3 regions of the Aeromicrobium sp. HA genome follow, and region 3 is predicted to be linked to each of the others. Evidence: riboswitches for the same ligand, from Rfam matches in the RefSeq annotation. Region 3 holds a riboswitch; each other region holds the start of a gene.
The links. Region 3 has a riboswitch for cobalamin ahead of O3S82_RS01870 (energy-coupling factor transporter transmembrane component T). Riboswitches for the same ligand answer to the same signal wherever they lie in the genome.

Region 1 (7,686 bases), 1.4 Mb from region 3:
TCGTCGAGGCCCGGGAAGGTGTCGGCGCGGCGCACGGCGATCCCCGCCCCGCGCAGGCGTGCGTGGGCTCCCGTCCCGGCGCGGGCCAGGACGAACGGGCCGGAGGACGCCGCGGTGGGCACACCGAGCTCGGCCAGCCCCTCGACGAGGACGCGACGGTGCACCTCCACCTGGCGGGCGCGCCCGTAGGTCTCGGCCGCGGCCTGCGGCCCGGTGGCGGCCACGACGGCGTGCAGCGCGGGCGTGCTGACCGACCACGGAGCCTGCTGGACCCGCAGGTCGGCGACGACGGTGGCGTCCCCGACGACGTAGCCCGCGCGGATGCCCGGCATCGACCAGAGCTTGGTGAGGCTGCGCACGACCAGCAGGCCGGGAACGCGGTGCGCAGCCAGGCTCTGCGTCTCGCCCGGGACGAAGTCCATGAACGCCTCGTCGACCACGACGACGCGACCCGGACGGCACAGTGCGCGCAGCACGGCGGCCGGATGGAGGCGTCCGGTCGGGTTCGTGGGATTGCCCACGACGACGAGGTCGGCGTCCTCGGGCACGTCCTCGGGGACGAGGGCGAAGTCGTCCTCGGCACGGCACACGACGTGCGTGACGTCGTGCCCGGCGGAGCGCAGCGCCACGTCCGGCTCGGTGAACTGGGGGTGGACCACGACAGGTCGACGCCACGGGCGCGCGCGAGCCATCAGCAGGAACGCCTCTGCCGCGCCGGCCGTGACGAGCACGTCGTCGATCCCGCGCCCGTGACGACGGGCGACCGCCGCGTGGGCCGCGGTCGCGTCGGGGTAGGAGGTCGACGCGGCGACGCCCTCCGCCAGGGCACGTTCCAGCCAGTCCGGGCGGGGGAGCCGGCTCACGTTGACGGCGAGGTCGACGAGGCCGTCGCCCAGCTCCGCGTCGCCGTGGTGGCGCAGCGGGTCGTCGAGGCGCTCGGTCGTCGCGGGCTCCTGCGGCAGCACGTCGACCGCCACGGCGCCCGTGTGGGGACCGGCCGCCGCCACCGCCCCGGCGAAGGACTGCGCGAGCTGCGGGTGACCGGCCCAGTGCAGGTGCAGGTACGAGGCGCTGAGCGTGGTCCCCGCGAAGCCGACCTCGCTCCCGTCGACGGACCACGCCGGTCGGTCGCCGTGCACGGGCGTCACGGTCGTGCGATGGAACTCGTGCGCGGTGGCCTCGGTGCCGGCGGCGCCCAGGAGCTGATCGCCGTGGAGGGTGGGACGCCGGTACGACAGCGTGAGGCGGGGCGTCATGACGGCGTCCGCGTCGAGTGCGCCCACCATCGGGTGACCGTCCACCGAGCGGCAGAGGTACAGCAGGCCGGCGCACTCGGCCACCGTCGGCACGCCGTCCAGGACCGCCTCGCGCAGGTCCGCGCGCAGGCTCGTGTTCGCGCTGAGGGCGGCGGCGTGCACCTCGGGGAAGCCGCCACCGAGGTAGATCCCGCGCGTGCCGTCGGGCAGGCGTCGGTCGTGGGCCGGGTCGAACGGGACGACGGTGCAGCCGGCGGCCTCGAGCAGCTCGGTGGTCTCGGCGTAGCGGAACGTGAAGGCCCGACCGGCCGCGACGGCGACGACGGGCGAGTTGTCCGCGACCCGCATGACGTGGTCCGCGGGACTCCACGGGTCCTCGGTCAGCGCGGGAGCCGTCCGCGCGACGTCGAGCACCGCGTCGAGGTCGATGCCCGCGGTCACCTGCTCGGCGAGGCGGTCGAGTGCGGCTGCGGCCTCGTCGCGCTCCGCCGCGGGCACCAGCCCGAGGTGGCGCGAGGGAGCGCTGACGCCCTGGTCGCGACCCAGCACGCCGAGGACGGGGACTCCCGTGCGCTCGACGGCCCGCACGACCTCGGTGGCGTGCCGCGACGATCCTGCCTTGTTCAGCACGACGCCCGCGATGGTCACGCCGGGCTCGAAGGTGGCCATCCCGTGGACGACGGCGCCGATGCTGCGCGACGCGTGCGAGACGTCGACCACCAGGACGACGGGCGTCCGGGTGAGCGCGGCGACGTGGGCCGAGGAGGCGAAGCCGTCGCCACCGATCTGGCCGTCGAACAGCCCCATCACGCCCTCGACGACGGCGAGGTCGGCCCCGCGCGCGCCGTGGAGCAGGAGCGGGACCATGAGGGACGGATCGGTCAGGTGCGGGTCGAGGTTGCGGCCGGGACGGCCGGTCGCGAGCGCGTGGTAGCCGGGGTCGATGTAGTCGGGGCCCACCTTGTGGCCGGAGACGACGTGCCCGCGGGCGGCGAGCGCGGCCATCAGGCCGGTCGCGATCGTCGTCTTGCCGTGCCCCGACGCCGGGGCTGCCACGAGGACCCGTGGCAGGGTCACCACTCGATGCCTCGCTGACCCTTCTGGCCCACGTCCATGGGGTGCTTCACGTGGGTCATCTCGGTCACGAGGTCGGCGACCTCCACCAGCCGGGCGTCGGCACGGCGTCCGGTGACCACGACGTGCTGGCTGCCGGGACGGTTCGCGAGCGTCTCGACGACGTCGTCGACGTCCACCCAGCCCCACTGCATCGGGTAGGTGAACTCGTCGAGGACGTAGAGCCGGTGCCGCTCGGCCCGGATCCGGCGCTTGACCTCGGCCCAGCCCTCGGCGGCGTCCGCGGCGTGGTCGGCCTCGGTGCCGCCCTTGCGGCTCCAGGACCAGCCCGAGCCCATCTTGTGCCACTCGACCGGTCCTCCCTCGCCGGTCTCCTCGTGGAGTCGGGCGAGGCGCTCGAGCACGGTCTGCTCGCCGATGCGCCACTTCGCGGACTTCACGAACTGGAAGACGCCGATGTCCCAGCCCTGGTTCCAGCCGCGGATGGCGAGGCCGAACGCGGCCGTCGACTTCCCCTTCCCGTTCCCGGTGTGGACCATCAGCAGCGGCCGGTTGCGGCGCTGGCGGGTGGTGAGGCCGTCGTCCGGGACGACCAGGGGCTGACCCTGCGGCATGTCAGGCCACCCCCTCGCGCGGCGCGGTGGCCGCGTGGACGACGCCGGTGAGGCCGTCGGCGGTCACCTCGCCCAGCGGCACGTGCTCGGCCTGCAGGTGGGTGGCGAGCTCGACTCCGAGCCCGAGCCGGAAGCGCCCCGACTCGCAGTCCACGACCACGCTCTGGATCCCGGCCGCGGCGACGTGGCGGGCGGCGTGGTGGGCCCGGGCGAGGGCATTCGGGCCGGACGTGGCGCGGCCGTCCGTGACGACCACGAGCAGAGGACGGCGGGACGGGTCGCGCAGCGCCTCGCGGCGGACGACCTCGGCGGACCGGTGCAGCCCTTCGGCCAGTGGCGTGCGGCCGCCGGCTGGCAGGTCCGCGAGCCGGCGGGACGCCACCTCGACCGACCCGGTGGGCGGCAGGACGATCTCGGCGTCGTGCTGGCGGAACGTCACGAGGGCGACCTTGTCGCGGCGGCGGTACGCGTCCAGCAGCAGTGACAGCACCGCGGTCTTGACCTGCTCCATCCGGCGGCGCGCGGCCATCGACCCGGAGGCGTCCACGCACAGCAGCACGAGGTTCGACTCCTGGCCGACGGTCTCGGCGCGGCGCACGTCGGAGATGTCGAGCGCGAGTCCCCGGCCGTCGACGAGTCCCCGGCGGGCGAGCTGGTGCGGAGCCGCGGCGGCGATCGTCGCGGGCAGGTGGAGCCGGCCGGTGGGCTCGCCGTCGTGCCGGACGCCGGCGACACGCCCCTGCGCGGTGCGAGCGCGCGAGCGGCGCCCGGACTGGCCCTCGCCCGTGCCGCGGACCACGAGCAGCCGGGCCCGGCTGGGCTCGCCGGCGGACGCCACCGAGCCGGCACCGGCCGGCGCGGGACGGCGCTCGTCGTCGGGCGACTCGGAGCTCTCCTGCGGGGGAGTCTCGGGTGGGGTGCCGTCGGACGGGGAGTCGTCGGAGCCGCCGTCGCCACCGGGGCCGTCGTCGTCCGGCCCGTCCGGACCGGGGTCGGGCTCGTCGGAGCCGAGCAGGTCGTCGAGGCGGTCCTCGTCCAGGCCCGGCTCGTCGAACGGGTTGCGCCGGCGGCGGTGGGGGAGAGCGAGGCGCGCGGCGACCCGGACGTCCTCGCGGGTCACCTGCGTGCGGCCCTGCCATGCCGCGTGGGCTGCGGCCGTGCGGGCGGTCACGAGGTCGGCGCGCAGTCCGTCCACGTCGAACGCGGCGCAGATCTCGGCGATCGTGGTGAGGGTCTCGTCGTCGAGGACGACGTCGCGGACCCGCCCCTGGGCGTCGGCGAGGCGAGTGCGGAGCAGCTCCTGCTCGGCGGCCCAGCGCCCCGCGAAGCCCTCGGGGTCGGTGTCGAACGCCAGCCGGCGGCGCACCACCTCGACCCGTAGGGCGGGATCGCGCGGCGCGGCCACCTCGACCGTGAGGCCGAACCGGTCGAGCAGCTGCGGGCGCAGCTCACCCTCCTCGGGGTTCATGGTGCCGATCAGCACGAACCGCGAGGCGTGCTCGGCGGAGACGCCGTCGCGCTCGATGCTGACGCGGCCGGTGGCGGCGGCGTCCAACAGCAGGTCGACGAGGTGGTCGTGCAGCAGGTTGACCTCGTCGACGTAGAGCAGGCCGCGGTGGGCGCGGGCGAGCAGGCCGGGCTCGAGCTCGACGCGGCCGTCGCGCAGGGCGGAGTCGAGCTTGAGCGATCCGGTGACCCGGTCGTCGCTCGCACCCACGGGCAGCTCGACCAGCCGCACCGGGCGCTCGACGACCGGCGTCACGGCGCCGAACGGACCGTCGGGCGAGACGGCGTCGGGGTCCGCGGGATCGATCGAGAACCGATCACCGTCATAGGCGCGCACCGGGGGCAGCACCTCGGCGAGGCCGCGGACCGTGGTGGTCTTGGCGGTGCCCTTCTCCCCGCGGACCAGGACGCCGCCGATGAGCGGGTCGATCGCGACCAGGGTGAGGGCGAGGGTCATGTCGTCGGAGCCGACGACGGCACAAAACGGATACTGCGCTGGCATGTAGGGCTCCCGCTCGATCTGCCATGTCGGTCCGGGACGCGGATTGCGCCCCGGGTCGGATCGAGGCCGGTCTTCGGACTTCCCAGATCTGTGCCTGAGTCACCGCAGCGGGCCCTGTGCCGGATTCTCACCGACTTCCCAGATTCTCCCCGTGGCCAAACGGCCGTGGGGCACCTCGAACCTTCGCGATCACCCTAGACGCATCCGTGGCGGACCGGACGGGGGGCCCGGTGGCCGGGACGACCGGGCTAGGGTCCTCGACCATGAGCGTGCACGTGACCGTGGTCGGCGTCGGGGCCGACGGCTGGGCCGGTCTGCCGGCCTCGTCGAGGGCGATCGTGGAGGGCGCGCGGACGCTGCTCGGCGGCGACCGGCACCTGGCCGGCGTCCCCGCGATCCCGGGCCAGATCCGCCGTCCGTGGCCGTCGCCGCTGCGGGACGGACTGCCCGATCTCGTGGCGGCGGCCGAGGGTCCCGTGGTGGCGCTCGCGTCCGGTGATCCGCTGGTCTCGGGCATCGGCACGACGCTGATCGACCTGCTGGGGACCGAGCGCGTCGTGATCGTGCCGGCGGTGTCGTCGGTGGCGCTGGCGCGCGCCCGGATGGGCTGGCCCGCGGAGTCGGTGGGCGTCGTCAGCGTCGTCGGACGGGACGTGCGACTCGTCGTTCCTGCCCTGTCCGCGCACGGCCGCCTGCTCGTGCTGTCGAGCGACGAGTCCACCCCCGCGGCCGTGGCGACGCTGCTGACCGACCTCGGCTGGGGCGCCTCGCGGCTCGTCGTGCTGGGGGACCTCGGCGGCGCGGACGAGACCCGGATCGAGGGCATCGCGAACGCCTGGCACGCGACCGCCCCGCGCCTGAACGTGCTGGCCGTCGAGGTCCGTGGCGCCGGACCCGGCTGGGCCGTCGGCGGCGTGCTGCCCGACGACGCCTTCGACCACGCCGGCCAGATCACGAAGCGCGACGTGCGCGCCAGCGCCCTCGCGCGGCTCGCTCCGGCTCCCGGTCAGCTGCTGTGGGACGTCGGCGCCGGAAGCGGCTCGATCGGCGTCGAGTGGATGCGCGCGTGGCCCAGCGCCCGTGCGATCGCGATCGAGTCCCGTCCCGACCGGGCGACCCTCGTGCGCCGGAACGCGGACGCCCACGGTGTCCCGGGCCTCGAGGTCGTGGAGGGCGACGCACCCGCCGCACTGTCCGGCCTTGAGCGACCCGACGCGGTCTTCGTCGGGGGTGGCGCCACCGTCGACGGCGTGCTGGACGCGTGCTGGACGGCGCTGCTGCCCGGCGGCCGGCTCGTCGTCCACGCCGTCACGGCCGAGACCGAGGCCGTCCTCCTCGATCGGTACCGTCGTCATGGCGGCGAGCTCGTCCGCCTCCACGTCGAGCGCGCCGAGCCGCTCGGCACCTTCACCGGCTGGACGCCCGCCCGCGCCGTCAGCCAGTGGTCCATCGTCAAGGGAGACTCATGACCGTCCACTTCGTCGGCGCCGGACCCGGCGCGGCCGACCTGCTCACCCTGCGCGCGGTGCGGCTGCTGGAGCGGGCCGACGTGGTCCTGTACGCCGGCACCTACCTCGACGCCGAGGTCCTCGGCCACTGCCGCGACGGGGCGCGGCTGGTCGACACGCAGCACCTCGACCTCGAGGAGATCACCGCCGCGCTGGTCGACGCCCACCGTGAGGGACTCGAGGTCGTGCGTCTGTGCTCCGGCGACCCCTCGCTGTACTCGGCCGTCCACGAGCAGGCGCGCCGGCTCGACGCCGCCTCGGTGGCGTGGGACGTCACTCCCGGCGTGCCCGCCTACGCCGCCGCCGCGGCGATCGTCGGCGCCGAGCTCACCGTCCCTGAGCTGGCGCAGTCCGTCGTCCTCACCCGCACGCAGGCGCGCTCCACGCAGATGCCGGCGGGTGAGCAGCTCGCGGCGTTCGCCGCGACCGGCGCGACGCTCGCCCTGCACCTGGGGATCACGCGCACGCGGGAGCTCGCGGCCGAGCTGGCCGAGCACTACGGCGCCGACTGCGCCGTGGCGGTGGTGTCGAAGGCCACCCAGCCCGACGAGCTCGTGCTGCGCGGCACGCTCGCCGACATCGCCGACCAGGTCGAGGCCGCCGGGCTGCGCCAGGCCGCGGTGATCCTCGTCGGCCCCGCCTTGGCTCCCGACGTGCGAGGCGGCGAGTCGTACCTCTACGCGGCCAGCCGCGAGCGTCGCCAGCGCCCCTAGGACCACCCCTGCGGCGACCTCGGCCGGGGCGGCGGTGAGTCAGCAACCGCATCCGGGCCTCGTAGGGTTGCCAGCTCACCGCTCACCCGTCACTGCACGAAGCGCGGGCTCCAGACGCGTCCGGACGGCGTGACCCGCGTGGACGACGCGCCGATCAGCAGCAGGCACTTCATGTCGACCGTCTCGGGGTCGAGCTCGCCGAGCGTGGTGACCGTGAGGCTCTCCTCGGCACGGCCGACGTCGCGTCCGACGACCACCACGGTGTCGGGCGACTTGTGCTCCAGCAGCACTGCCCGTGCCTGCGCGACCTGCTCGGTGCGCGAGCGCGACCGGGGGTTGTACAGCGCGAGCACGAGGTCGGCCGCGGCCACGGCACGGAGCCGCTGCTCGACGACCTCCCACGGCTTGAGCCGGTCGGAGAGGCTCATGACGGCGAAGTCCGCGCCGATCGGTGCTCCGGCGCGCGCGGCGACCGCCTGGACGGCCGAGATGCCGGGGACGACGCGCACGGCG
Region 2 (7,686 bases), 1.4 Mb from region 3:
CCGGCCGAGCTTCATGATCACGGCGCCGTCGGTGTCCGCGAGGCGCCGGGCCAGCTCGGGCTCGGGCAGCGTCCCGGGCAGCACGGTCAGCACGTCGGTCTGCCGCACGAGCGGCAGTGCGGTGGTCGCGGTCGCCGCGGCGAAGGCCGGAACGCCGGCGACGACGTGCGTCTCGAACTCACCGTGGAGCCGGTCGTGCAGGTACATGAACGAGCCGTAGAGCATCGGGTCGCCCTCGGCCAGGACGACGACGTCGCGGCCGGCGGCGAGGTGCTCGCGGACCCGACGCTCGCAGTCGGCGTAGAAGTCGGCCATCGCGCCGGCGTACCCGCCGGGATGGTCGCTGACCTGCGTCGTGACCGGGTAGACCAGCGCCTCCTCCGCGACGCCCGGGCGCAACAGGCCGGCGGCGATGCGGCGCGCGTTCGACTGCTTGCCGACGCCCTGGTGGTAGGCGACGACGTCGGCTGCCTCGATGAGCCTGGCGGCCTTGAGGGTGATCAGCTCGGGGTCGCCGGGGCCCACGCCGACGCCGTACAGCCGCCCGGTCACTCGCGCTCCTGGGCGAGCGCGTTGAGGGCCGAGGCGGCCATCGCGGAGCCGCCGCGGCGCCCGGTGACGACGAGGTACGGGACGTCGAGTCCGGGCACGTCGGAGGCGAGGTCGATCAGGGCCTGCTTCGACTCCGCGGCGCCGATGAAGCCGACCGGCGTCCCGATGATCGCGGCGGGACGCGGGGCCCCGTCGCGCAGCATCTCGAGCAGGTGGAACAGGGCCGTCGGGGCGTTCCCGAACGCCACGACGGCGCCCTCGAGGTGCTCGGTCCACAGTGAGACCGCGGCGGCCGACCGGGTGGTCGACCACGCCTTGGCCAGCTCCGGGACCCGCTCGTCGCGCAGCAGGCACCGGACCTCGTTGTCGCGGGGGAGCCGAGCGCGGGTGACGCCCGAGGCCACCATGTGCGCGTCGGTGAGGATCGGCGCGCCCGACTCCAGCGCCGCGCGCGCGGCCGACACCAGCGCGGGGTGGATCACGAGGTCGCGGGCGAGGTCGGTCTGACCGCAGGCGTGGATCATCCGCACGGCGACCTTCTCGGCGCCCGCCGGCACGCCCGTCAGGTCGGCCTCGGCGCGGATCGTGGCGAACGAGTCGACGTAGATCTGGGCGCCGTCGGTCTCGTAGGCGTACCGGCGGGCGGGTGGGGCGAGGGTCATGCGTTCTCCAGGTCGGGGACGATCAGGGTGCGCCACGGCGTGATCACGACGAGCGGGGCGTCCAGCGCGAGGACGTCGTCCATCAGCCGCCGGTCGAGACGTCCGCCCGGTGCCGCCAGGTGCAGCGCGAGCCGGCCGTCGTCCTGCGTGATCCTGCCAAGCGGCGGCGGCTCGGCCGACACCCGGGTCTCCTCACGGCGTTCGTGGACGTGCCCGAGGAGGCCGGCTCCGGCGCCGGGCAGCTCGTCGACGTGCCACGGCGACTCGGGCTGGGCACCGGCGGCCGCGACGAACCTCCGGGCGAGGCCCGCGAGCGCCTCCGCGGCCTCCGCGACGGGCACGGCCGGACCCCACGCCGAGCGCCCGGCACGGAGCTGCGCCTCGGTCGTCGAGACCGCCACGAGACCCAGGTCGAGGTCGCGGCCCGCGACGTCGCCGCGTCCGTCGTCGAGCACGAACAGGAAGCGACCGGCGAGCGCGGCGAGCATGGGATCGGCGCACAGACGCTCGTCCAGCTCGCGCACGGCAGGTCGCAGGTCGACGCGGCCTCCGACGATCCCGGTGAGGGGCGAGGCCATGATGTTGCGGACCCGCTCGTGCGAGGCCGACGGCATCAGGCCGGTCGCCATCACGGCATCGACGACGGCGTCGGGCAGGCAGCTGTCGTCGTGCGCGATGCCGCGGACCTGCAGGTTGGCTCGGGAGGTCAGGTGCACGGCGCCGTCCCCGTGCGACTCGGCGACCTCGTGCAGTCCGCGCAATGCGCCGGTCGTGAGGCGGCCGCCCGGCACTCGCACGCGCACCAGGGCGCCGTCGTCGGCGATCCAGGGGCGCAGCAGGCCGGGGCACAGGTCGCGGCGGGTCCGTTCGGTCACGCCGACATGGTGCCATCCGGCCCTGCCGCCGCACGTCCGGCCGCGGGACTGCTACGGTCGGCTCGCCAGTCAAACTCAGCGATGAGCCAGGGAACCCGGTGAGAGTCCGGGACTGACGCGCAGCGGTGAGGGTGACGGGCGGGGCACACAGCCACTGGACCGAGAGGTCTGGGAAGGCGCTCCGTCCGGTCGATCCCGAGTCCGAAGACCTGCTGGCCCTCACGGCAACCGCCGTCTGGTCCCACCGGGCTTCGCGAACGAGCCCCAGACCTCGAAGGATCACGCCCGTGCGTACCTCTGTCCGCCGTACCCTCGTCCTGCTCTCCGCAGGCCTGCTGACCCTCGGCGCCTGTGCGTCCGAGGACACCGATCCCGACCGCGCCTCCTCCGACGGCTACCCTCGCACCCTCGAGAACTGCGGCCGCACCACCACCGTCGAGTCCGCGCCGCAGCGCATCGTCTCACTGAACCAGGGCTCCACCGAGATCCTGCTGTCCCTCGGAGTGGCCGACCGGATGGCCGGCACCGGCACCTGGACCGACCCCGTCATGAAGGGCCTCGAGGCCGAGAGCGCGAAGGTCGAGCGGCTCGCCGACAGCGCCCCCTCGATGGAGCGGGTCCTGCAGACCGAGCCCGACCTCGTGACCGCCTCGTTCGCCAGCACGCTGGGCAAGGGCGGCGTCGGCACGGCCGGCGCGTTCGCCGACGTCGGCGTGCCCACGTACCTGTCGCCCGCCGAGTGCGAGGGCAAGGACAACGAGGGCGACGACGACGGCGCCCGGACCGGTGTCCTCGAGATCGACGCGATCTACCGCGAGATCACCGAGCTGGCCGAGCTGCTCGACGTGGAGGACCGTGGCGACGAGCTGGTCTCGTCGCTGCAGGACCGCGTCGCGGCCGCCTCCGCGAAGGCCCCGGAGGACGACGTCAGCGTCCTGTACTGGTTCGCGAACGCCGAGTCGCCCTACCTCGCCGGCTGCTGCGGCGGTCCCGGCATCATCACCCGGGCGCTCGGCCTGGAGAACGTCTTCGACGACACCAAGGCCGAGTGGCCGCAGGTGGGCTGGGAGACCGTCGCGGAGCGCGACCCCGACGTCCTCGTGATCGGCGACCTCACCCGCAAGAGCCAGACGGCCGAGTCTGCGCAGGCCAAGATCGCGTTCCTCGAGTCCAACCCCGTCACGCGCGAGATGACGGCGGTCAGGAACCGGCGCTACGTCGCGCTCTCGGGCGCCGCGCTGAACCCCTCGATCCGCACCGTCGAGGGCCTCGAGCAGGTCGCCGACGCGCTGGCCGAGTTCGGCCTGTCGCAGTGACGGTCACCCGGCGCGCCTGGATCCTGGGCTCGGCCGGGGTGGCGGTGCTGGTCGCGTCGGTGTGCGTCGCGGTGACCATCGGCCCCTCGGACGTCGGTCCGCGGTCCGTGCTGTCCCTGGCCTGGTCGCGGGCCATCGGCGGCGAGTCCGGGCTGACCCGCATCCAGGAGGGCATCGTCTGGAACCTGCGCCTGCCCCGCACGCTGCTCGCCGCGGCGTGCGGGGCCGGCCTGGCCGTCTGCGGCGTCATCCTGCAGTCGCTGCTGCGCAACCCGCTGGCCGACCCGTTCGTCCTCGGCGTCTCGTCCGGCGCCTCCACCGGAGCGGTCTCGATCGTCGTGCTCGGCGTCGGCGCGGGGACGATCGGCCTGGCGGGAGGCGCCTTCGTGGGCGCGATGGGCGCGTTCCTGCTGGTGCTCGTGCTCGCCGCGGCGGCGGGCGGGACCACCGACCGTGTCGTGCTGGCCGGCGTCGCGGCGACGCAGCTGTTCTCGGCGCTGACCTCGTTCATCGTCTTCACCGCCGCCGACGCCGAGCAGACCCGCGGCGTGCTGTTCTGGCTGCTCGGCTCGCTCGGCAGCGCCTCGTGGACCGACGTCGCGGTCGTGGGCTCGACGGTGGCGCTCGCCGTGGTCGCGTGCCTGCTGCTGGCGTCGACCCTGGACGCGTTCGCGTTCGGCCAGGACAGCGCCGCCGCCCTCGGCGTCGACGTGGGCCGCGCCCGGATCATCCTGCTCGTGATCACCGCACTGACCACGGCGGTCATCGTCAGCACGTCCGGTGCCATCGGGTTCGTCGGGCTCGTCCTGCCGCACGTGGCCCGCGCGATGGTGGGCGTGAACCATCGCCGGATGCTGCCGCTCGCGGCGATCAGCGGCGCCGTGTTCCTCGTGTGGGTCGACACGGCCGCCCGCACCATCATCGATCCGCAGGAGCTCCCCGTCGGCGTGGCCACGGCGCTGCTCGGCGTGCCGGCGTTCGCCCTGGTCCTGCTGCGTCGGAGGTCCCGCGCATGAGCCTCAGCGCCTCCTCCGTGTCCTGGGCGGTCCGCGACCGCCTGATCGTCGACGGCGTCAGCATCGACGCGGCGCCCGGCTCGATGGTCGGGCTGCTCGGGCCCAACGGGTCGGGCAAGTCGAGCCTGCTGCGGCTGCTCGCCGGGCTGCGGGCCCCCTCGTCCGGGGTGGTCCGGCTGGGCGACGACGACCTCGCGACCCTGCGGCGGCGTCACGTCGCCCAGCGCGTCGGCGTGGTCGAGCAGGAGTCCGCGACGGACACCGACCCGCTCGTCCGCGACGTCATCGAGCTCGGCCGGATCCCGCACCGGCGCTCGTGGCAGCCCGCGGGGGAGCACGACGTCGACGCCGTGCGCCGTGCGGCCGCGGCGACCGGCGTGCTCGAGCGACTGGAGCAGCCCTACGCGACCCTCTCCGGCGGCGAGCGCCAGCGGGTGCAGATCGCGCGCGCGCTGGCCCAGGACCCCGAGGTGCTGCTGCTCGACGAGCCCACCAACCACCTCGACGTCCGTCACCAGCTCGAGGTGCTGCGGCTCGTCCGCGACGCCGAGGTCACCGCCGTGGCCGCCCTGCACGACCTCAACCTCGCGGCGGCCTACTGCGACGAGGTGGTGGTCCTGGCCGAGGGCCGCGTCGTGGCCTCCGGCACACCCACCGCGGTCATCACCGAGGACCTCGTCGCCGACGTCTACGGCGTCACCGCGTTCGTGGAGCCGCACCCCGTCACCGGGGCCCTGACGGTGGTGTGGCAGCCATGACCGTCCTCGTCCACGTCGCCACCGCCCTGTCGGACGCCGCGCGCCAAGGCGTGCTGCGCCGCGCCGCCACGGAGGCGGGCGCCCGGATCGCGTTCCTGCAGGGCGCCGAGCCGACCTTGGTCCGCGTGCTGGACGAGCTGCACGGCGAGGGCGTGCGCGAGCTGCGTCTCGAGCCCGTCTCCACGGACGACCTCGCGTTCGCCCGCTCGTGGGTGGGACGCGTGGCGGGGCACTGGCTCCGCGCGCAGGTCGACCCGCCGATCCTGCACTTCGGTGACCGGACGATCACCGGCCGCGAGGCCGCCCTGACGTCCTCGGCCTGGAATGCCCCTCCGGCCCTCCGGCACCACCTGCTGCTGTGCCGCGGACCGCGCTGCAGCGCCCACGGGTCCGACGACACCTACCGCGCCCTCGTCATGGCCCTCGTGCAGGAGGGCCTCACGGACTCCGACGTCCTCATGGCCCAGACCGGCTGCCTGTTCCCGTGCAACCACGGACCCGTGGCCGTCGTCCACCCCGAGGGCGCCTGGTACGGCCCCGTCGGACCCGACGACGCCGTCCGGCTCGTGCGCGAGCACCTCGCCGCCGGCCGACCCCTCGACGACCTCCGCATCCCCGGCACCACCGCGCCACCCGAAGGAGCAGCATGACCCGCATCGCCCTCATGTCCACGTCCGACACCGACCTCCTGTCGGCCCGCGCCAGCGGCGCCGCCTACTCGTGGGCGAACCCCGGCCGGGTGACCGACGACCGCCGCGACGCGCTGGTGGACGAGGTCGACCTGGTCGTCCTGCGCGTCCTGGGCTCACCGGAGGACGTCCGCGACGTCGCCGCCCTCGTGCGCGAGCGGGGCCGTCCGCTCGTCGTGCTCGGTGGCGAGCGGCTCCCGAACGCGGCCCTCATGGAGCTGTCGACCGCGCCGATCGGCGTGTGCGCCGAGGCCCACCGCTACCTCGCCGAGGGCGGCGCCGAGAACCTGCGCCAGCTGCACGCCTTCCTGTCCGACACCGTCCTGCTCACGGGCGAGGGCTTCGAGCCGCCCGCCGTGCTGCCCGAATGGGGCGTGAGCGAGCGCGCCACGCCCGCCACCGAGGGCCTGCCGCGCGTCGGCATCCTCTACTACCGGGCGCACGAGGTGAGCGGGAACCAGAGGTTCGCGCACGAGCTCGCGGACGCGATCGACGCGACGGGTCGTGGCACCGGCGTCCCGATCTTCGTCTCGTCCCTGCGCGCCGCCGCCGACGACCTGTTCGACGAGCTCGCGACCCTCGACGCCATCGTCGTCACGGTGCTGGCCGCCGGCGGGTCCAAGCCCGCGACCGCGAGCGCCGGCGGGGACGACGAGGCGTGGGACGTCGAGCGGCTGCGTGCGCTGGACGTGCCCGTCCTGCAGGCACTTGCGCTGACCTCGACGCGCGAGGAGTGGGAGGCCTCCGACGACGGCGTCACGCCGATCGACTCGGCCACGCAGATCGCCATCCCCGAGTTCGACGGGCGCCTCATCACGGTGCCGTTCTCGTTCAAGGAGGTCGACGACGACGGCCTGCCGCGCTACGAGACCGATCCGGAGCGCTGCGCACGGGTGGCCGGCATCGCGGTCAACCACGCCCGGCTCCGGTTCGTGCCGCCGGCCGAGCGCAGGGTCGCCCTCGTGCTGTCGGCCTACCCGACGAAGCACAGCCGGATCGGTAACGCGGTCGGCCTCGACACGCCCGTGTCGGCGATCCGCCTGCTCCGGCAGCTCCGCGACGCCGGCTACGACCTCGGCGCGCCGGGCGAGATCCCCGGCGTCGACCCACTGCCGCCCGTGGAGGGCGAGGAGCCGGACACCACGTCGGGCAACGCGCTCATCCACGCGCTCATCGAGGCCGGCGGCCAGGACGAGGAGTGGCTGACGCAGGCCCAGCTCAGCAGCTCGCACGTGCGCATCAGCCGCGACGACTACCTGCGCTGGACCGCCGACCTCCCGGCCGCGCTGCGCGACGAGATGGTCGAGACCTGGGGCGAGGCGCCGGGATCGCTGTTCGTCGACGACGACGGCGACATCGTGCTGGCCACCCTGCGCGCGGGCAACGTCGTCATCCTCATCCAGCCGCCGCGCGGCTTCGGCGAGAACCCGGTCGCGATCTACCACGATCCCGACATGCCGCCCTCGCACCACTACCTCGCGGCGTACCGCTGGCTCGAGCACGGCTTCGGGGCCGACGCCGTGGTGCACCTCGGCAAGCACGGGTCGATGGAGTGGCTGCCGGGCAAGAACGCCGCGCTGTCGGCCGCCTGTGCGACGGACGCCGCGATCGGCAGCATGCCGCTGATCTACCCGTTCCTGGTCAACGACCCGGGCGAGGGCGCGCAGGCCAAGCGGCGCGCGCACGCGACGATCGTCGACCACCTCGTCCCGCCGATGGCGCGCGCCGAGGGCTACGGCGACATCGCGAAGCTGGAGCAGCTGCTCGACGAGTACGCGAACGTGGCCGCGATGGACCCGCCGAAGCTGCCGGCCATCC
Region 3 (7,686 bases):
TACGGCGGGCGGAGCTCCACCGGCGGGCGTCCCCCGTCACTGCTCGCGGTCAACACCGCCGCCCGCGTGGTGGCCGCGATCGACCTCGGCGCGCGTCATGCCCGCGCGGCGATCGTCGACCTGTCGGGCGCCGTGCTGGCCCAGGAGCGCCAGGACCTCGACATCGCCGACGGCCCCGTGCCCGTCCTGAACTGGGTCACCGCGACGATCGAGCGGCTGCTGCTGCAGACCGAGCGCCCGCTGGGCGACCTCGCCGGGATCGGGATCGGCCTGCCGGGGCCCGTCGAGCACTCCACGGGGCGCGCCATCAACCCGCCGATCATGCCCGGCTGGGACCGGTTCGACGTGCCGCAGTTCGTGCGCGGCTCGTTCGACGTGCCCGTGCTGATCGACAACGACGTGAACATCATGGCGCTGGGGGAGCAGGACACCCAGTTCCCCGAGATCGACGACCTCATCCTCATCAAGGTGGCCACCGGCATCGGCGCGGGCATCATCGCCGGCGGCGAGCTCCAGCGCGGCGGGCAGGGCACCGCGGGCGACATCGGCCACATCCGGGTGTCGCGCAGCAGCGACGTGGTCTGCCGCTGCGGCAACGTCGGCTGCCTCGAGGCGCTCGCGGCCGGCCCGGCGATCGCACGTGAGCTGGGGCGGACCGGGGTCGCCGAGGCCACCGACGTGGTCGAGCTCGTCCGCGCGGGCGACCTCGAGGCGATCCAGGCGGTGCGCCAGGCGGGCCGCGACATCGGTGACGTCCTGGCGATGATCGTGAACTTCATCAACCCGTCGGTCGTGGTGATCGGCGGCGCGCTCGCCGAGGCGGGTGAGCACCTCATCGCCGGCATCCGCGAGGAGGTCTACCGCCGGTCGCTGCCGCTGGCCACCGAGCACCTGCGGATCGTGCCGTCGGTCAGCGGCGAGCAGTCCGGCGTCCTGGGCGCCGCGGCGATGGCCATCGGCCACGCCCTCTCCCCCGAGGCGATCGAGCAGGCCAGCGCCGAGCTGCTGGCCGCCGCCGACTGAGTCCTCCGCATCCCCGAGATTTGCTCCGATCTCGACGTTTCAACCGGTCTGAAAGGTCGAGATCGGAGCACATCTCGGGACGGGGCGGGGTCAGCCGCGGCGCCGGCGGCCGACGACGAAGGCGGCGACGGCGACGAGCAGCGCGGCGGCGATGGCGATCGGCAGCGCGATGGCGGCCAGCGGGGTGTCGTCGTCCTCGATGACCGTGAGATCGCTCTGGTACGCGGAGTCATGGGTGACCTCGGCCGCGGCGCGGGTCTCGGCGCTCGCCGGGGCGGCGACCTCGACGGTCTCGCCGTCGGCCATCAGGTGGTACTTCAGCGCGATGAAGTCGCCCTCGGCGACCTCGTACTCCTGCAGGCCCACCGACGCGTAGCCCCAGTCCTGGTCCTCCTTCGCCACGAGGAACGCCCAGTAGCCGGGGCCGTTGAGGGCGTTGCCGCACTTCTCCTGCTCCGGCGTCGGCTGACCCTCGATGCGGCACACCATCGGCATCGCGGCGGTGGTCTCCTCGGTCTCCAGGCCCACGGCGTCCAAGACCTCGAGCCCGGTGTCGCCCGCGGCGCCCTTCGCGCACAGCACGCGGTCCTCGCCGCCGAGCGTGCCGAACTCCAGCACCACCGGCACGTCCGAGGCCGCGTCGCAGGACCCGTGGTCCTCGGCCGACGCCGCCGTCGGCAGCGCGATCGCGCCGGTCGACAGCAGGGTGGCCGCGGCGAGGCGGGCGAGCAGGCTCTTCATGTGGACTCCTTGGAGAGGTAGCGGGCACGCCGGGCGGCGCGCCGCAGCGTGGCCAGGACGGCGGGGCCCAGGAACACGACCAGCAGCGCGTTGGTGATCGCGCGGCCGAGGTCCCAGCCCCAGAACGAGGTGAGCAGGGTGAAGACGAGGAAGCGCTGAAGGTTCTCCAGCACGGGGTCGCCGGGCACCATCGCGAGGGAGTCCTCGGCGCCGGGGATCGCGATGCCCAGCGTGAACGGCCACGACGACAGGTTCATCAGCAGCCCGTACGCGAACGCCGCGACCACCGTGTAGGCGGCCAGCACCGCGATCTCGGCCCGGCCCGTGGCGCGGCGCGGCAGCAGGCCCGCGCCCATCCCCACCCACGCGGCGCAGAGCATCTGGAACGGCAGCCACGGGCCCACTCCGGACGTCAGGAGCGCGGACGCGAACAGGCTCGTGCAGCCCAGCACGAAGCCGAAGCCCGGACCGAACACGCGCCCGCCGAGGATCAGCAGGAAGAAGATCGGCTCGACCCCGGCGACGCCCGCGCCCAGCGGACGGACGGCCGCGTTGATCGCGCTGAGGACGCCCAGCATCGCGAGCGCCTTGGAGTCCAGGCCGCCCTCCGACAGCTCGGCGACGACCACCAGGACGACCACGGGCATCAGCGCCATGAAGATGAAGGGCTGGTCGACGCGCGTCTGGCCCTCGGCCGGCGTGAAGATCAGCGGCCACAGCAGCATGAGCAGGCCGGCGACGCTGGCGGCCGCCAGCACGAGCGCGGAACGCGGCGTGACGGGGACGGCGGTGTGCCGCGGCGAGGTCATCGGACCACCTCCGACGGCAGCGCGGCGGCGACCTCGTCCACGGTGAGCCAGTCGCGGCCGAGCACCTTGGAGACCTGCGGGGCGAACGCGGGCGACTCGGCCAGCACGGTGCGGACCGGTCCGGTGGAGACGACCTCGCCCTCGGCCATCACGACCACGGTGTCCGCGACCGAGGCGACGAACTCGACGTCGTGGCTCGACACGACCACGCCGCGTCCCTCGGCGGCGAGGTCGTGCAGGATCGCCGCCAGCGCGGCCTTGCCGGGGTAGTCGAGACCGCGCGTGGGCTCGTCGAGCGCGACCACCGCGGGCTGCGCCGTCAGGACGATCGCCAGCACCAGCGCGAGCTTCTGCCCCTCGGACAGGTCGCGCGGGTGGCGGTCGCCGGGGATGCCCGGGGCGAGGCGGTCGAGCAGCGCACGGCACGAGCCCGGCGCCACGCCGGACTGGTCGTCGGCAGCGGCGCACTCGCGGTCGACGGTCTCCAGGTAGAGCAGGTCGGCGGCGGTCTGCGGGACGAGGCCGACGAGCATGCGCGCCTCGGACGGGCGGACGTCACCCGGGTCGACGCCGTCGACGTCGACCGCGCCGTCCACCCGGTCGCCCGTGCCCTGCACGGCCCACAGCAGCGAGCTCTTGCCCGAGCCGTTGCGGCCCATCAGCGCGACGACCTCGCCGTGGCCGACCTGCAGGTCGACGTCGTCGACCGCGGTGAAGCGGCCGTACTGCACGGTGACGCCGCGCGCCCGCAGCGCCGGCGGGCGCTCGAACGGCACGTGCACCGGCGGCGGCCCGAGGCGCGCGGCGAGCGGCTTGACCCGGCGGCGGGCCTCGCGCACCGACAGCGGCAGCGGGCTCCAGTCGGCGAGCCGGCCGAGGTGGACCAGCGGCGGCGCGACGGGCGCGTCGACCAGCAAATCGGCGGTCTCGCCGATGCGGACCCGACCGTCCTCGACCACGGCCAGGCGGTCGGCGAACGGCACGACCCGCTCCATGCGGTGCTCGGCCACGACGACGGTGAGCGCCAGGTCGTCGACGAGGCGCGCGATCGTGGCGAGCACGTCCTCGGCCGCGGTGGGGTCGAGGGCCGAGGTCGGCTCGTCGAGCACGAGGACCCGCGGGTGCATCGTCAGCACCGAGCCGATCGCGACCCGCTGCTGCTGGCCTCCGGACAGCGACCGCACCGAGCGGCGGCGCAGGTCGGCGATGCCGAGCAGGTCGAGCGTCTCCTCCACGCGGCGGCGCATCGTCTGCGGGTCGAGGCCGAGGTGCTCCATCCCGTAGGCGAGCTCCTCCTCGACCACGTCGGCGACGAAGCCCGAGACCGGGTCCTGGGCGACGTAGCCGACCAGGTGCGCCAGCTCGCGCGGCGGTCGGCCCAGGATCGAGGCGCCGTCGACGTGGATGTCGCCGGCGAGCGTGCCGCCGGTGAAGTGCGGCACGAGTCCGTTGAGCATGCCGAGCAGCGTGGACTTGCCCGAGCCGGTGCGGCCCGAGACCAGGACGAGCTCGCCCTCCTCGACCTCGAGGCCGACGTCGCGCAAGGTGGGACGCCTGGCGCCCTCGTACCAGAACGAGACGTCGTCGAAGCGGATCATGCGTCGTCACCTCCGACGTGGTCGTGGGCGGAGGGGGCCTGCGGCGCGACGAACACCGGCAGGATCCCGATCGCCACGACGGCCAGCGACAGGACGCTCACGGGTGGCCAGCCCGGCACGCTCGGGTAGATCACGGCGATCTGCTCGGAGGACAGCAGCTTGAGCCCCACGGCGACGGCGAGGCCCGAGCCCGCGGTGAGGTACTCGGCCAGGTGCCAGCGCTGCGGGCGGTAGCGGGTGCGCTGCACGCGTCGGCCCGCCGACCGCAGCGCCAGCACGGCGAACACGAGGCCCAGCGCCAGCATCGGGTAGGACAGGATCCGTGGCGCGGTGCCGTCGAGGTAGCCGTAGGTGCCGACGCTCAGCCCGAACAGGCCGACCAGCATGAGCACGCCGGTGGCGAACCGGTCGCGCTGCGTGGCGGTGCCGCTGCGGCCGTAGCCGCGCGCGTCCATCCCCGCGGCCAGCGTCATCGACCGGTCGAGCGCGTCCTCCAGCACGGGGATGACGATGCGGTGCATGGCGCCGGTGCCGCGGCTGGCGTCACCGCGCAGCTTGCGGGCGCGGTTGACCCGGCGCACGCTCTCGGCCAGCTGGGGGAAGACCGAGACCGCGACGACGAGCGCCGCCCCGACCTCGTAGAGCGCCGGCGGGGCCGAGGCGAGCAGCCGCTTCGGGTTGGCCAGGGAGTTCGCCGCGCCGACGCAGATCACCAGCGTGGCCAGCCGCATGCCGTCGTACAGGCCCACGAGGACCTCGTTGACCGTGACGTCGCCGAGCAGCTGGATCCCGCGGGCCACCTCCGGCAGCGGGATCTCGGGCAGCGAGAACAGCACGGGGTCGCCGGGGGCGGAGCCGCCACCGAGCAGGATCCGGAACACGACCCGCATGACCACGATGACGAGGCCGAAGTACAGGTAGTACCGGAACGACAGCGCCCACGGCGCATCGCCGCGGCAGGCGGCCACGACGAGCGCCGCGATCGCGACCGTGACCAGCAGCAGGAACGGGTTGAGCGTGAACGAGGCACCGGCCGCGAGCCCCAGCGCCCACAGCCACCAGGCGCCGGGATGCAGCTCGCGCCGCGGCCGTCCGGTGGCCGCTGGCGGCCGGGTGGGGGTGGGGTCGACGACGGCGGTCATCCGGTCCCCTTCCCCACGGGACGGGGGCGAGGTCCACGAGGGCGGTTCGCCCACCCGTCGCTGCTCGACAACATCTGGTGGCGGCGTCCCGGCGCGGGTTCCCGGCTCGCACCGCCCGGGCGGGCGGGGCTGACGGTTGCGGCACAGCACCGGAATCGCACCGGTTTCCCCTGCGCCGGACGTTGGTCCAACGTCAGGAGTCTACTCGCACCGCGCCCTCAGCCCGCCCGGCGGCGGTACCAGACCACTCCCCCCGCGGCGGCCAGCACGACCACCACGGCGGCCGCGGTCGCGAGCGCGGCGCCCGAGGTCGCATCCGACCCCTCGGCCGCGGTCGGCTGCACGGCGGGCGCGCCAGCAACGTCGTCGTCCGTCCCGGCCGAGGCCGCGGGAGCCGACGCACTCGGGGTGGCGGTCGAGGCGCTCGCGGACGGCGTCGCCGTCGAGGGGGACGGGGTCGCCCCCGCCGACGCGCTCGCCGTGGCCGAGGGAGCCGAGGAGGCCGGGCTCGCGGCCCGCGTCGAAGGCGTCGACCGCTTCGGAGTCGACGCCTTCGACCCCTGCTCCTTCGAACCGGGCTTCGGGCTGGCGGAGGTGGGACGCGAGGGCGGAGGCGTGGGGGCGGGGGCCGCCACCGGGGGCTTGACCGAGGGCCACGTCCGCGACGAGGAGTCCTGGAACACGAACGCGACGGAGCCGCCCTGCGGCACCTTCAGCGCGGTGACGCCCAGACTCGAGTAGGTCCAGCTTCCGGTCTTGCCGTCCGACCAGAACAGGCCCCAGTAGGCGTCCACGGGCGAGGCCTCGACGCACGGGTCCGACGCGGGCGCGCCGTTCACCTGGCAGACGAAGCCGGGCGCGCGCGACGCGTACCTCAGCTGGTGCCCCGCGTCGACGAAGTTGTTCGCGGCGCGTCCACCGCCGTCGGCGTCGCAGCCGACGCTCGACCCGACGACGACCGTGACGCCCGTCCCGCCGGTGCACGCGGCCGCGTGCGCGGGGGCGCTGAGCGCCGCCGGCCCGACGGCGACCCCGAGGAGGGTCGCCGCCAGGAGGCGATGGACGAGTCGGCTCACTTCACGACCCGGAAGACCCGCACGCCGTTGCGCTCGGCATAGGCGCCGCGGACGATGACCTTCGTCCGGCCGACCTTCTTGCCGACCTTGAGGCGATACGTGTAGCTGCCGGCCTTCGACGCGACGCCGCGCTTGACGAGCTTGCCGCGGTAGTAGACGCGCACCGGCTCGCCGGCGACGAGGCCGCGGACGACGACCTTCTGCACCTTGGCGCGGCGCACCGTCGACTTCGACGAGACGCGCAGCTTCTTGGCGGCCAGCACCTGCACCGAGGAGGTCGCGACGGCGCGGCCGGTGGCGTCGCCGACGACGACCGCACGCTTCGCGGTGCCCTTCGGCGCGCGCACCGTGAACGTGGCGCGACCCGCGGCCGGGACGACGGCGCGGGCGGAGGTGCCACCCGAGACGCGAGCCGTGCTGCTCCAGCCGGCAGCCAGACCGCTGGCGGTGACCTTCAGGGTGCTGCCCGAGCGCACGTACTTGGGCACCGACACCGTGGCCTTCGGCACGGAGAGCAGCGCGAGCGCCGGGGCGGCCTGCGCCGAGGCGCGGATCCACTGGTCGATCGCGAACTCGTCGATGCCGTCCTCACGGCCGGCGGTCAGCGCGGCGCCGTCGTAGGCGACCGCACCGAGCTCGGACGCGAGCTTGCCGCCCGTGGCCTCGGTGACCTGGTGGCGCGCGACGTACGCCGCGGCCTTCGCGGCCTCGGTCGTGCGGCCCGCACGGGCGAGCGCCGACGCGGCGAGGCCCGTGGAGTTCGTGTTCGCCACGCCGTTGCCGACGAACGAGCCGTCGGCGGCCTGCGCCGCGACGATCGCGGCGACCGTGCGGTCGACGACGGCCGCGTCGACGGTGATGCCCGCGGCGCGCGCCTCGAGGAGCGTGTGCAGCGCGGCGGTCGTGGTGTCGATCTCCGGCACCTCGGGGCACGGCGCGGTGAGCACCTGGCGGAAGGTGCCGTTCTCGCACTGCTGCGCGGTCACGTAGCCGACCGACGTGGCGGCCTCGTCGCTGTCGCCCGCGATCAGCCCGCGGGTGGCGAAGGTCTGGCCGAAGAGGCCGTAGGTGTCGGCGGACTGGCCGGTCTCGTCGTCCGTGGCGGCCTCGATGTCGGCCACCAGGTCACGGCCGCCGACCGAGGTCACGTCGCCGCCCGCGGCGTCGACCGCGAGGGCGAGCTTGCCGGCCGAGCCGGGGTAGAACGTCGTGACGTCACCCTCGGTGTACGTGACGTAGTCGTCCACCCGCGACGTCACCGCGGTCAGGATCTGCTGCTGGGCCGCCGGCTGGACGT

Region 1: another riboswitch for cobalamin. It lies ahead of O3S82_RS08525 (VWA domain-containing protein); the one in region 3 lies ahead of O3S82_RS01870 (energy-coupling factor transporter transmembrane component T).
Region 2: another riboswitch for cobalamin. It lies ahead of O3S82_RS08555 (ABC transporter substrate-binding protein); the one in region 3 lies ahead of O3S82_RS01870 (energy-coupling factor transporter transmembrane component T).

The regions. Positions count from the first base shown of each region.
Region 1 is NZ_CP114372.1:1,737,314-1,744,999, forward strand. Features, by position in the region: gene O3S82_RS08515 (cobyrinate a,c-diamide synthase) at 1-2,333, opposite strand, end outside; gene cobO (cob(I)yrinic acid a,c-diamide adenosyltransferase) at 2,330-2,944, opposite strand; gene O3S82_RS08525 (VWA domain-containing protein) at 2,946-4,952, opposite strand; cobalamin riboswitch at 5,000-5,145, opposite strand; gene cbiE (precorrin-6y C5,15-methyltransferase (decarboxylating) subunit CbiE) at 5,216-6,421, shown strand; gene cobM (precorrin-4 C(11)-methyltransferase) at 6,418-7,173, shown strand; gene O3S82_RS08540 (precorrin-2 C(20)-methyltransferase) at 7,263-7,686, opposite strand, start outside.
Region 2 is NZ_CP114372.1:1,745,527-1,753,212, forward strand. Features, by position in the region: gene O3S82_RS08540 (precorrin-2 C(20)-methyltransferase) at 1-552, opposite strand, end outside; gene O3S82_RS08545 (precorrin-8X methylmutase) at 549-1,214, opposite strand; gene O3S82_RS08550 (nitrite reductase) at 1,211-2,089, opposite strand; cobalamin riboswitch at 2,139-2,320, shown strand; gene O3S82_RS08555 (ABC transporter substrate-binding protein) at 2,377-3,405, shown strand; gene O3S82_RS08560 (FecCD family ABC transporter permease) at 3,402-4,421, shown strand; gene O3S82_RS08565 (ABC transporter ATP-binding protein) at 4,418-5,179, shown strand; gene O3S82_RS08570 ((2Fe-2S) ferredoxin domain-containing protein) at 5,176-5,829, shown strand; gene cobN (cobaltochelatase subunit CobN) at 5,826-7,686, shown strand, end outside.
Region 3 is NZ_CP114372.1:372,827-380,512, reverse strand. Features, by position in the region: gene O3S82_RS01890 (ROK family transcriptional regulator) at 1-1,023, shown strand, start outside; gene O3S82_RS01885 (hypothetical protein) at 1,114-1,764, opposite strand; gene O3S82_RS01880 (ECF transporter S component) at 1,761-2,573, opposite strand; gene O3S82_RS01875 (ABC transporter ATP-binding protein) at 2,570-4,171, opposite strand; gene O3S82_RS01870 (energy-coupling factor transporter transmembrane component T) at 4,168-5,313, opposite strand; cobalamin riboswitch at 5,389-5,524, opposite strand; gene O3S82_RS01865 (hypothetical protein) at 5,532-6,389, opposite strand; gene O3S82_RS01860 (hypothetical protein) at 6,386-7,686, opposite strand, start outside.